3 regions of the Streptomyces sp. Je 1-332 genome follow, and region 1 is predicted to be linked to each of the others. Evidence: riboswitches for the same ligand, from Rfam matches in the RefSeq annotation. Region 1 holds a riboswitch; each other region holds the start of a gene.
What was found. A riboswitch is a leader RNA that binds a small molecule or an ion and turns the genes downstream of it on or off. The one in region 1 is predicted to bind thiamine pyrophosphate.
Positions count from the first base shown of each region.

Region 2: another riboswitch for thiamine pyrophosphate. It lies ahead of thiM (hydroxyethylthiazole kinase); the one in region 1 lies ahead of thiC (phosphomethylpyrimidine synthase ThiC).
Region 3: another riboswitch for thiamine pyrophosphate. It lies ahead of thiO (glycine oxidase ThiO); the one in region 1 lies ahead of thiC (phosphomethylpyrimidine synthase ThiC).

Region 1 covers NZ_CP160402.1:4,055,591-4,058,859, forward strand. The annotation lists gene ABXJ52_RS18315 (hypothetical protein) at 1-137, shown strand, start outside; gene thiC (phosphomethylpyrimidine synthase ThiC) at 197-2,005, opposite strand; TPP riboswitch at 1,998-2,152, opposite strand; gene ABXJ52_RS18325 (YibE/F family protein) at 2,224-3,269, shown strand, end outside.
Region 2 covers NZ_CP160402.1:194,322-197,590, reverse strand. The annotation lists gene thiD (bifunctional hydroxymethylpyrimidine kinase/phosphomethylpyrimidine kinase) at 1-31, opposite strand, end outside; gene thiE (thiamine phosphate synthase) at 28-666, opposite strand; gene thiM (hydroxyethylthiazole kinase) at 972-1,751, opposite strand; TPP riboswitch at 1,799-1,924, opposite strand; gene ABXJ52_RS00965 (AraC family transcriptional regulator) at 2,053-2,970, opposite strand; gene ABXJ52_RS00960 (zinc-binding dehydrogenase) at 3,041-3,269, opposite strand, start outside.
Region 3 covers NZ_CP160402.1:2,109,907-2,113,175, reverse strand. The annotation lists gene thiS (sulfur carrier protein ThiS) at 1-130, opposite strand, end outside; gene thiO (glycine oxidase ThiO) at 127-1,338, opposite strand; TPP riboswitch at 1,336-1,448, opposite strand; gene ABXJ52_RS09825 (FAD-dependent oxidoreductase) at 1,632-2,798, shown strand; gene ABXJ52_RS09820 (Rv2175c family DNA-binding protein) at 2,865-3,230, shown strand.

The DNA of each region.
Region 1 (3,269 bases):
GCATGCCCCAACTCGGCTACAACCGGCCGGGATTCAGCAGCCCGGACGGCGGCCCGGCGGCGGGACCGCGCCCGAGCTTCTCGAGCCCGGACTTCTCAAGCCCGGAATTCGGCGGTCCCGACCACAAGCCGGAGTAGTACGCGACGCTGCTTCGGGCGGGCGCGGTGCCCGCCCGAAGCGCGGCGCGAACCGTGCCTCAGTCGGCGATGGGCAGATACACCCGGTTTCCTGCTGCCGCGAACTCCTTGGACTTCTGGTCCATGCCCGCCGCGATCTCCTCCTGCGTGCCGCCGTGCTCACGCCGGATGTCGTGCGAGATCTTCATCGAGCAGAACTTCGGCCCGCACATCGAGCAGAAGTGCGCCGTCTTCGCGGGCTCCGCCGGCAGCGTCTCGTCGTGGAACTCCCGTGCCGTGACCGGGTCGAGGGCCAGGTTGAACTGGTCCTCCCAGCGGAACTCGAAGCGGGCGTCCGAGAGCGCGTCGTCCCAGTCCTGCGCGCCCGGGTGCCCCTTGGCGAGGTCCGCCGCATGGGCCGCGATCTTGTACGTGATGACGCCGGTCTTCACGTCGTCGCGGTTGGGCAGGCCCAGGTGCTCCTTGGGCGTGACGTAGCAGAGCATCGCCGTGCCCCACCAGCCGATCATCGCGGCGCCGATGCCGGAGGTGATGTGGTCGTACGCGGGCGCGATGTCGGTGGTCAGCGGGCCCAGCGTGTAGAACGGCGCCTCTTCGCAGATCTCCTGCTGGAGGTCGATGTTCTCCTTGATCTTGTGCATCGGGACGTGACCGGGGCCCTCGATCATCGTCTGTACGTGATGACGCTTGGCGATCGTGTTGAGTTCCCCGAGGGTGCCCAACTCGGCGAACTGCGCCTCGTCGTTGGCGTCCGCGATCGACCCTGGGCGCAGGCCGTCGCCGAGCGAGTACGTCACGTCGTACGACGCGAGGATCTCGCAGAGCTCCTCGAAGTTCTCGTAGAGGAAGCTCTCCTTGTGGTGCGCGAGACACCAGGCCGCCATGATCGAGCCGCCGCGCGAGACGATGCCGGTCTTGCGATTGGCGGTCAGCGGGACGTACGGAAGGCGCACGCCCGCGTGCACCGTCATGTAGTCCACGCCCTGTTCGGCCTGCTCGATGACCGTGTCCTTGTAGATCTCCCAGGTCAGCGCCTCGGCCTGGCCGTCGACCTTCTCCAGGGCCTGGTAGAGCGGCACGGTGCCGATCGGCACGGGGGAGTTGCGCAGGACCCATTCGCGGGTGGTGTGGATGTTGCGCCCGGTGGACAGGTCCATGACCGTGTCGGCGCCCCACTTGGTCGCCCAGGTCATCTTGTCCACCTCCTCCTCGATGGAGGAGGTGACCGCGGAGTTGCCGATGTTGGCGTTGACCTTCACCAGGAACTTCTTGCCGATGATCATCGGCTCGATCTCCGGGTGGTTGACGTTGGCGGGGATCACCGCGCGGCCCGCGGCGACCTCCGCGCGCACGACCTCGGGGTCGAGGTTCTCGCGGATCCCGATGAACTCCATCTCGGGTGTGATCTCGCCACGGCGGGCATACGCGAGCTGCGTCACCGCCTGGCCGCCGCGGCCCCGGCGGGGCTGGCGCGGGCGGCCGGGGAAGACCGCGTCGAGGTTCTTCAGGCCTCCGCGCGGCGAGGTGTGCTTGATCCCGTCGTCCTCGGGGCGGGGCGGGCGGCCCACGTACTCCTCGGTGTCGCCGCGGGCGATGATCCAGTTCTCGCGCAGCGGCGCGAGGCCCCTGCGGACGTCGGTGTCGATGGACTCGTCGGTGTAAGGACCCGAAGTGTCGTACAGGGTCACGGCCTTGCCGTTGGTGAGGTGCACCTGGCGGACCGGCACCCGCAGGTCGGGGCGCGAACCCTCGACATACGCCTTGTGCCAGCCGATGGACTTCCCGGCCTCGTCGCTCTGGTTCCGCGCGTTCTGCGTGTTCTGCGCGTTCTGCGTCGAGGCAGGCGTGCGTGCGTCCGATGTGGTCATGAGACCTACTCCCTACGCCGGCATTACCCGGTAACAGGTTCGGCGGTCGACGCAGCGGATTCCGTACTGTTCGTGCACTCTTGTGCCGATTCGTACGGAGGTCAGCGCCCTCTCAGCCCGGTGCTCCGAGCTCCCGCGATTGCAAAGGTGGCTCCACGCTAGCGTCATGTCGGGCGCGCTGAACAGAGGGCCCTCTCCGTTCTTGCGATGATCGGGCAGTGACCTCGACACAGCCGCCGTCCCAGCCGCCCGTCCCGAACGTGCCTCCGGACCCGCATGGGCACTCCCACAGCCACGGTCCGGCCGCGCCCGTCTCCAAGCATCTGCGCAAGGTCATCGCCGCCGTGCTGATCCCTTTCGCGACGGCGGTGGTCGTGGGCCTCGTGGTGCTCTGGCCCGGTGGCGCGCCGGGCCACGAACGCACCGGAGTCGGCTTCGACCGGCAGACCCAGTCGGCGGACGTGACGAAGGTGCAGGAGCTCCCCTGCAAGGACGTGAACGCCTCGCAGACCCCGCCCAACGGCGACACCTCCACCGCCGAGGGGCAGTCCGCCCAGTCTCGCGCGGAGGGCATCTGCAAGAAGGCCACGATCGAGGTGACCAGCGGCAAGGACAAGGGCCGCACCTTCACCGAGATCGTCCAGCCGGACTCACCGCGGCAGTTGCGCCAGGGCCAGGAGGTGGTGGTCGCCTATGAGCCGACGGCTCCCGAGGCGCTCCAGTACTCGGTCACCGACGTGAACCGCAAGCTCCCCATGGCGCTGCTCGCCGGGATCTTCGCGCTCGCCGTCGTCGTGGTGGGGCGGTTGCGCGGTGTCATGGCCCTGGTCGCCCTGGCGTTGAGCTTCCTCGTCCTGACGTTCTTCATCCTGCCCGCGATCCTGCAGGGCTCGAACCCGCTGGTCGTGGCGGTGATCGGGGCCAGCGCCATCATGTTGATCGCGCTCTATCTGTGTCACGGCCTGACGGCGCGAACATCGGTCGCGGTCCTCGGCACGCTGATCTCGCTGCTCCTCATCGGCCTCCTCGGCTCGCTCTTCATCGGCTGGGCCTCGCTGACCGGCAACACGGACGACAACACCGGCCTGATCCACGGTCTGTACCCGTCCATCGACATGAGCGGCCTGCTGCTCGCCGGCGTCATCATCGGCTCGCTCGGCGTGCTCGACGATGTGACGGTGACGCAGACGTCCGCAGTCTGGGAACTGCATCAGGCCAACCCCACCATGGGTTGGCGCGGTCTGTACGGCGCGGCCATCCGCAT
Region 2 (3,269 bases), 3.9 Mb from region 1:
CGATGCTGAGGGCGATGGGCGGGCTGGTCACGCGGAGACCTCCGGTCGCAGGGTGCGGACGAGGGAACGGGCCGCGGTCTCGGGGTCGGGCTGCCCGCAGACCGCGCTGACGACAGCGATCCCGGCCGCGCCGCTTCCCCTGACCGCGGCGGCCTCGGACACGCCGATCCCGCCGATGGCCACGCAGGGCAGCGGGCTCTCCCGGACGATGCGGGCCAAGCCGCCCAGACCGAGCGGGGCGTCCGCGTCCGGCTTGGTGGCCTGCGGGAACACCGGACCGACACCGAGGTGATCGACGGCATCGGGTACGTGCGCCAGCTGCTCGGGACGGCTGACGGACAGGCCGACGTACGCGTACGGGCCGAGCTGGTGCCTGGCGGTCGTGGGGGAGACGTCCCGCTGCCCGAGGTGGATGCCGTCCGCGCCCAGCCAGACCGCCACGTCCAGGCGGTCATTGACGATCAAGGGGACGCCGGTGTCCGCGAGTTCGGCCTGGATCGACCGGCCGAGCGCGCACAGCGTGCGGTCGTCGGCGTCCGGATCGCGCAACTGGACAGCGGTGACACCGCCCTTGACGGCGGCTGCCACGGTGGCGGCTACGCCGCGGTCGCCGCAGAGCCGGGTGTCGGTGACGAGATACAGGGACAGGTCGAGTGGTGGTCGCATGGGTGCTCCTTGGGGTCTCCCGGCCGGGGGAGGGCGTGGGGGCGTGGGAGACGCATCGGGAGGTGCTGGGAAAGAGGTGCTGGGGAAAGAGGTGTAGGGAAAGGGGAGGGCACCTGACATGCAGGAACCTTGAGTTATCCACAGGGGTGGGGGTGTGTGTCCGAGAGGGCTGGCAGACTTGGTGTTGGGGTCGCCCCCCTGGGCGGGCGGGGGCTGATCAGCGGCTGATTAGCGGCTGATCAGCCGCTGACATCCAGGCCGACCGCCCACCGCAAAACCCCGCGACATCCCCAACACCCGCGAGCTCAACGCAGGTTGAGAGCCTCGGTGAGCCGGTCCGGGCTGAGCTCGTGCAGCGCGTCGATCAGTGCGACCGCGAACGTGCCGGGACCCGTCGAGCGGGTGGCGGCGGTTTCCGCGGCCACCGTGAGCAGGCCCGTCGCGGCAGTGGCGGCCAGCAGCGCGTCGCCGGTGACGGCTGTGCAAGCGGCCACCAGGGCGCCGAGGGAGCAGCCGGTTCCCGTCACCAGGGGCAGCAGCGGATGCCCATTGGTCACGCGCACCACTCGCGTCCCGTCGGTGAGGACGTCCTCCGGTCCGCTCACGGCGACCGTGCAGCCGTAGCGTCGGCTCAGCGCGCCGGCCGCGGCCAGCGCCGCTTCGGGGGCGTCCGTGCTGTCCACGCCGCGCCCGCCCGCGCCGCCGCCGTCCAGCGCCAGGATCTCGGATGGGTTACCGCGGACGACCGCCGGGGGTGCGCTCTCCAGGAGTTCGTGGGCGAGCTCGGTGCGCCAGGGCAGCGGGCCGACCGCCACCGGGTCGAGCACCCACGGGCGCCCGGCCCCGGCCGCTTCCTTGACCGCGACGCGCATCGCCTCAGCCGTCACGGAGGTCACCGTCCCCAGGTTGACCAGGACGCCTCCGGCCACTCGGGCCAGTGCTCCGGCCTCCTCCGCGCTGTGCACCATCGCGGGGGCGGCCCCCGCCGCGAGCAGCACGTTCGCGGTGAACTGCGACACCACGACGTTGGTCAGGCAGTGCACAAGGGGTGCGGAGGTCCGCACCGACGCGATCACGTCCGCCACAGCAGCACGGGAAACGGCAGGGCCGTTCCGGGCAGGTATGGAGGCACTCTCCATCGTCAACACCCTTCCTACGCCGGCATTACCCGGTCCAGGTTCATGCGGTCGGCGGAAAGGGGATCAAGTCCCGTCCGCCCTCTCAGCCCGGCTACTCCCGAGCTCCCGCGGTGGTCACCACGCAATGTACCTCCTCCGGGAACACGAGTTCGCACTCGGGGCTCCGCTCGGCTCGACAGAGCGGGGGCGGGTGCCGGACTTCGGGTGGTGCGGCCAAGTGACGCCGGTCGTCGTCGCCTGCGTGCGATCACTCGCGAAGTCGAGAGCGATACTCACCCGGGGCCGCACCTCGGGCACGTCGGAAGGCGCGGCTGAAGGCGTGCGGAGAGCCGTATCCGACCGCGCCGGAGATCGACTCGACCGGCTCATCGGTGTCGCGGAGCCGGACGGACGCCAGATCGATGCGCCACTGCGTCACGTACGCGCCCGGCGTCTGCCCGAGGGCGGATCGGAAACGCCTGGACAGCGTCGCCCGGGAAACGCTCGTCGCGGCGGCCAGGGTCTCCGTGGTCCAGGGGTGCCCCGGGCGGGCGTGCACGCAGGCCAGAGCCTCGCGCACGACCGGATCACGCATCGCTCCCAGCCATGAGCCGGACCGCTCCTGCGGGTGGCGGGCCAGCCAGGCGCGTACGAACTGGACGAGCAGCAGGTCGACGATGCTGTTGACGGCGGCGGTGGTGCCGATCTGCGGCTGTGCGAGCTCCGCGGCGAGAAGTTCGACGGTTCTTCTGAGCTGGGCGTTCTCCCGGGCCGTGACGTGCATCGGCCGAGCGAGAGAGGTGAGCACCGGTGTGCGCACCTCCGCGTCCTGCTCGTAGCGCAGCACGATCACCTCCGTCTGCACCGGCGCCGAGCCCAGCCGCAGGGCCCGGCCGTCGCGCAAGGACCGGGCCGCCGCCTCACGGTCGCAGGAACCCATCGTCACGCCGGCGCCCCCGGCTATCCCGTGAGCGGTGCCCGGCGACACCAGGACGGCGTCTCCGGCCTGTACCTGAAGTGGTTTCTCGCCTGGGACGTGGAGCCACATGGTGCCGCGGGACACCACATGCAGTGCCGCTCCTGGAGAGGAGTCCAGCCGCAGGCCCCAGGTTCCTCCGGCCTTCAGCACGACCCCGAGCGCCCCACGCGCACCGGAAACACGCAAGACCTCCGCCAGCACATCCATGGGTCCATTCTCGTCCACTGCCGCGAACCGCCCACCAGCGGGCGAGACACATGTGTCCTGTTCCCCAGCCTCAGGCCACGTCGAGAACGACCTTTCCGTGCACCTTCCGCGCGAACAGCGCTTGGACGGCGTCGTCCACGTCCTGCCAGCCGCCTCGCAGTCCGACGGGTGCCGAGAGCCTCCCGGCGGCCATGAGGCCCAGCAGCTCCGTCAACTCCCCGCTGGTCGGCGTCATGTCGCCGAAGGTGGCGATGCTGCGGGGTTCGCCGAAGCCGAACAAGGCCCCTGCCGGGAAGGTG
Region 3 (3,269 bases), 1.9 Mb from region 1:
CGGCGGCGACACCGGACGGGGCCGCGGTGAGGGTCGCGACGAGGGCTTCGAGCGTGGTGCCGGTGGCCACGTCGCGCGCCTCTCCATTCACGGAGACGGCGGTGACGGCTGTGTCGGACGGGAGAGTCATGCGTGCTGCTCCATGAAGTGCTGTGCTCGGGGGGTTCCGGCGAAGCGCAGAGGAGTGAACCCCTGTGCTTCGTCGGGCAGTTCACCGGTGGTCAGGGCGTGCGCCATCACGTCGCCGGTCACGGGCGTCAGGAGTACGCCGTTGCGGTAGTGCCCGGTGGCCAGCTGGAGGCCGGGCAGCGCGGTCGGGCCGAGCATCGGCGCGTTGTCGGGGGAGCCGGGGCGCAGGCCCGCCCGGGTCTCCGTCAGCGGCAGTTCCGTGATGCCCGGTACGAGCTCATGGGCGTCCCGGAGCAGCTCGTACACGCCGCCGGCCGTGACCGTCGTGTCCCAGCCGAGTTCCTCGCTGGTCGCGCCGACGACGAGCTCGCCGTTCTCGCGCGGCACCAGGTAGACGTGACTGCCGCGCACGACGGCGCGCACGGTGCGGCTCAGGAACGGCGCGTACCGCTGCGGCACGGTGAGCCGCAGCACCTGCCCCTTCACCGGGCGCACGGGCGGCAGTACGCCCTCCGGGACCCCGTCGAGGCGCCCGCTGAGGCTGCCTCCGGCGAGCACGGTGTGACCGGCCTCCAGGGCGGTGCCGTCGGCGAGGACGACTCCGGTGGCCCGGTCGGCCACGACCGTAAGGCGCTCCGCCCACGCGTGGTGGAAGATCACGCCCGCCCGCTCGCAGGCCAGGAGGAGCGCAGCGGCGAGTCTGCGAGGGTCGATCTGGTGATCGCCGTCGACCCGAAGCCCGCCCCGGACGCCCGGCGCGAGCATCGGCTCCAGACGGCGGCACTCGCGCCCGCTCAGCCACTCCGAAGCGAGCCCCGACCGCTGCTGAAGAGCGTGCAGCTCACGCAGGTGCGCACGGTCGTCGGAGTCGAGGGCGACGGCGAGCGTGCCGCTCGCGCGGTAGCCGAGATCGAGGCCGCTCGCCTCCGTCAGCTCGGCCGCGAAGTCGGGATAGCGCTGCGCGGAGGCCACGTTCAGGGCGAGCAGCGTCTGCTCCCCGTAGTGCAGCTCGGTGACGGCGGCCAGCATGCCCGCGGCCACCTGCGCCGCGCCGCCGCCGGGCTCGGGGTCCACGACCGCGACGGACAGGCCGCGCTGCGCCGCCCGCCAGGCCGTGACCAGGCCGATGATGCCGCCCCCGACGACCAGGACGTCGGTCGTGCTCGCGCCGGTCGTACTCGTCGTGTGGGGTGGTGTACGTGGATGCATGGGTGTCCAGCCCCTCCCTTCGCCGGCATGACCCGGATCAGGTTCGTACGGTCGGAGGCCGTCCAGCCTCCCTCTCAGCCCGGTGCGTCCGGGCTCCCGCGAGTGCTCTGCACGGCAACCTTAGCCTTTGGCGTCCCGGCGTAGTAGGGCAGCTGTGCGGTCAGGGGCTGTGACGGTGTGTCAGAGATCTCCCCGCCGCGCCCTGAGGCGCGCGCCATCCGCCGTCCTACAGTGATCGGGTGAGTGAGCAGCGGAGGCAGGAAGAGCGCCGGGTCGTCATCGCGGGCGCGGGGATGGCCGGCGTGCAGACCGCCGTGGCGCTGCGCGAGCAGGGGTTCACCGGTGCGGTCACCCTGATCGGCGCGGAACCCCACCAGCCGTACGACAGGCCGCCGCTGTCCAAGGCCGTGCTGCTCGGCAAGGCGGAGGGCTCCGCCTTCGACATCGACTTCGAGGCCCTCGGCATCGAGCTGAGCCTGGGCCACGAGGTCACGGGCGTGCGCCCCGCGGAGCACGAACTGGACACCGAGCGTGGCCCGGTCCCGTACGACGCCCTGGTCATCGCCACCGGCGCCGCGCCGATCCTGCTGCCCGGCGCCTCCGGGGTTCCCGGGGTCCATCTGCTGCGCACCCTGGACGACGCCGAGCGGCTGCGGCCCGTGCTCGCCGAACAGCGCCGCATCGTGGTCGTCGGCGCGGGCTGGATCGGCGCCGAGTTCGCGACCGCCGCGCGTGAGGCGGGCTGTTCGGTCACCGTCGTCGAGGCCGCGGAGCGACCGCTGGCCGGGGCCCTGCCCGCGGAGGTCGCGGCGCCCATGGCGGCTTGGTACGCCGACTCCGGGGCCGACCTGCGCACCCACGCGCGCGTGGACCGCGTCGAACCCGGCAGCGTCTTCCTGACCGACGGCACCCGGCTGCCCGCGGACGCGGTCGTCGTCGGCATCGGCGCACGCCCCGCCACGGCCTGGCTCGCGGACTCCGGCATCACCCTGGGCGCCCACCGGGAGGTCCTCGCCGACGACCACCTGCGGACCTCGGAGCCCGACGTGTACGCGGTCGGCGACTGCTCCTCCTTCCCTTCGGGAAGGTATGGCGAGCGCCTCCTCGTCCACCACTGGGACAACGCCCTGCAGGGCCCGCGCACGGTGGCGGCGAACATCATCGGCGATACCCCTTCGGCGTACGACCCCGTCCCGTACTTCTGGTCCGAGCAGTTCGGCCGCTTCGTCCAGTACGCCGGGCACCACGCCTCCGCCGACGAGCTGGTGTGGCGCGGCGACCCCTTGGGCGTCGCCTGGACCGTGTGCTGGCTGCGCGGGGGCGTCCTGGTGGCCGTCCTCGCGGTGGGCCGTCCCAGGGACCTGGCGCAGGGCCGCAAGCTGATCGAGGCGGGCGCAGGCCTCTCCGCCGAACTGGCCTCTGACCCCGCGGTCCCCCTGAAGAAGGCCGTGCTCCCGTAGCGGTTGCGTCGTGACCGGGGGGCCGCTGCCCGGCCGCTGTCGGTGCCCGGAGATACGCTTGACCCCGTGACCGAGATTGACGCAAAGACTGATGCTCTCGTCCCTGAGTGGCTCCACCTCCCCGACATCGCGGAAATGCTCGACGTCGAGGTGACGCGTGTGCGCCAGCTGGTCAAGGAGGGCCAGCTGATCGCCGTACGCCGTGGTGAGAACCGCGCGCTCCAGGTGCCGGCCGCCTTCATCGACGGCGACAAGATCGTCAAGGGCCTCACCGGCACCCTGACGCTCCTGAGGGACGACGGCTTCAACGACGAAGAGATGCTGGAGTGGCTCTTCACTCCCGACCCGACCCTGCCCGGCACGCCCGCGCAGGCCCTGAGCGAGAATCGCGGCACGGAGGTGAAGCGCCGCGCCCAGGCGCTCGCCGTCTGACCGACACGGAAAACCGTTGCGTACGGGCCGTGTGTCCCC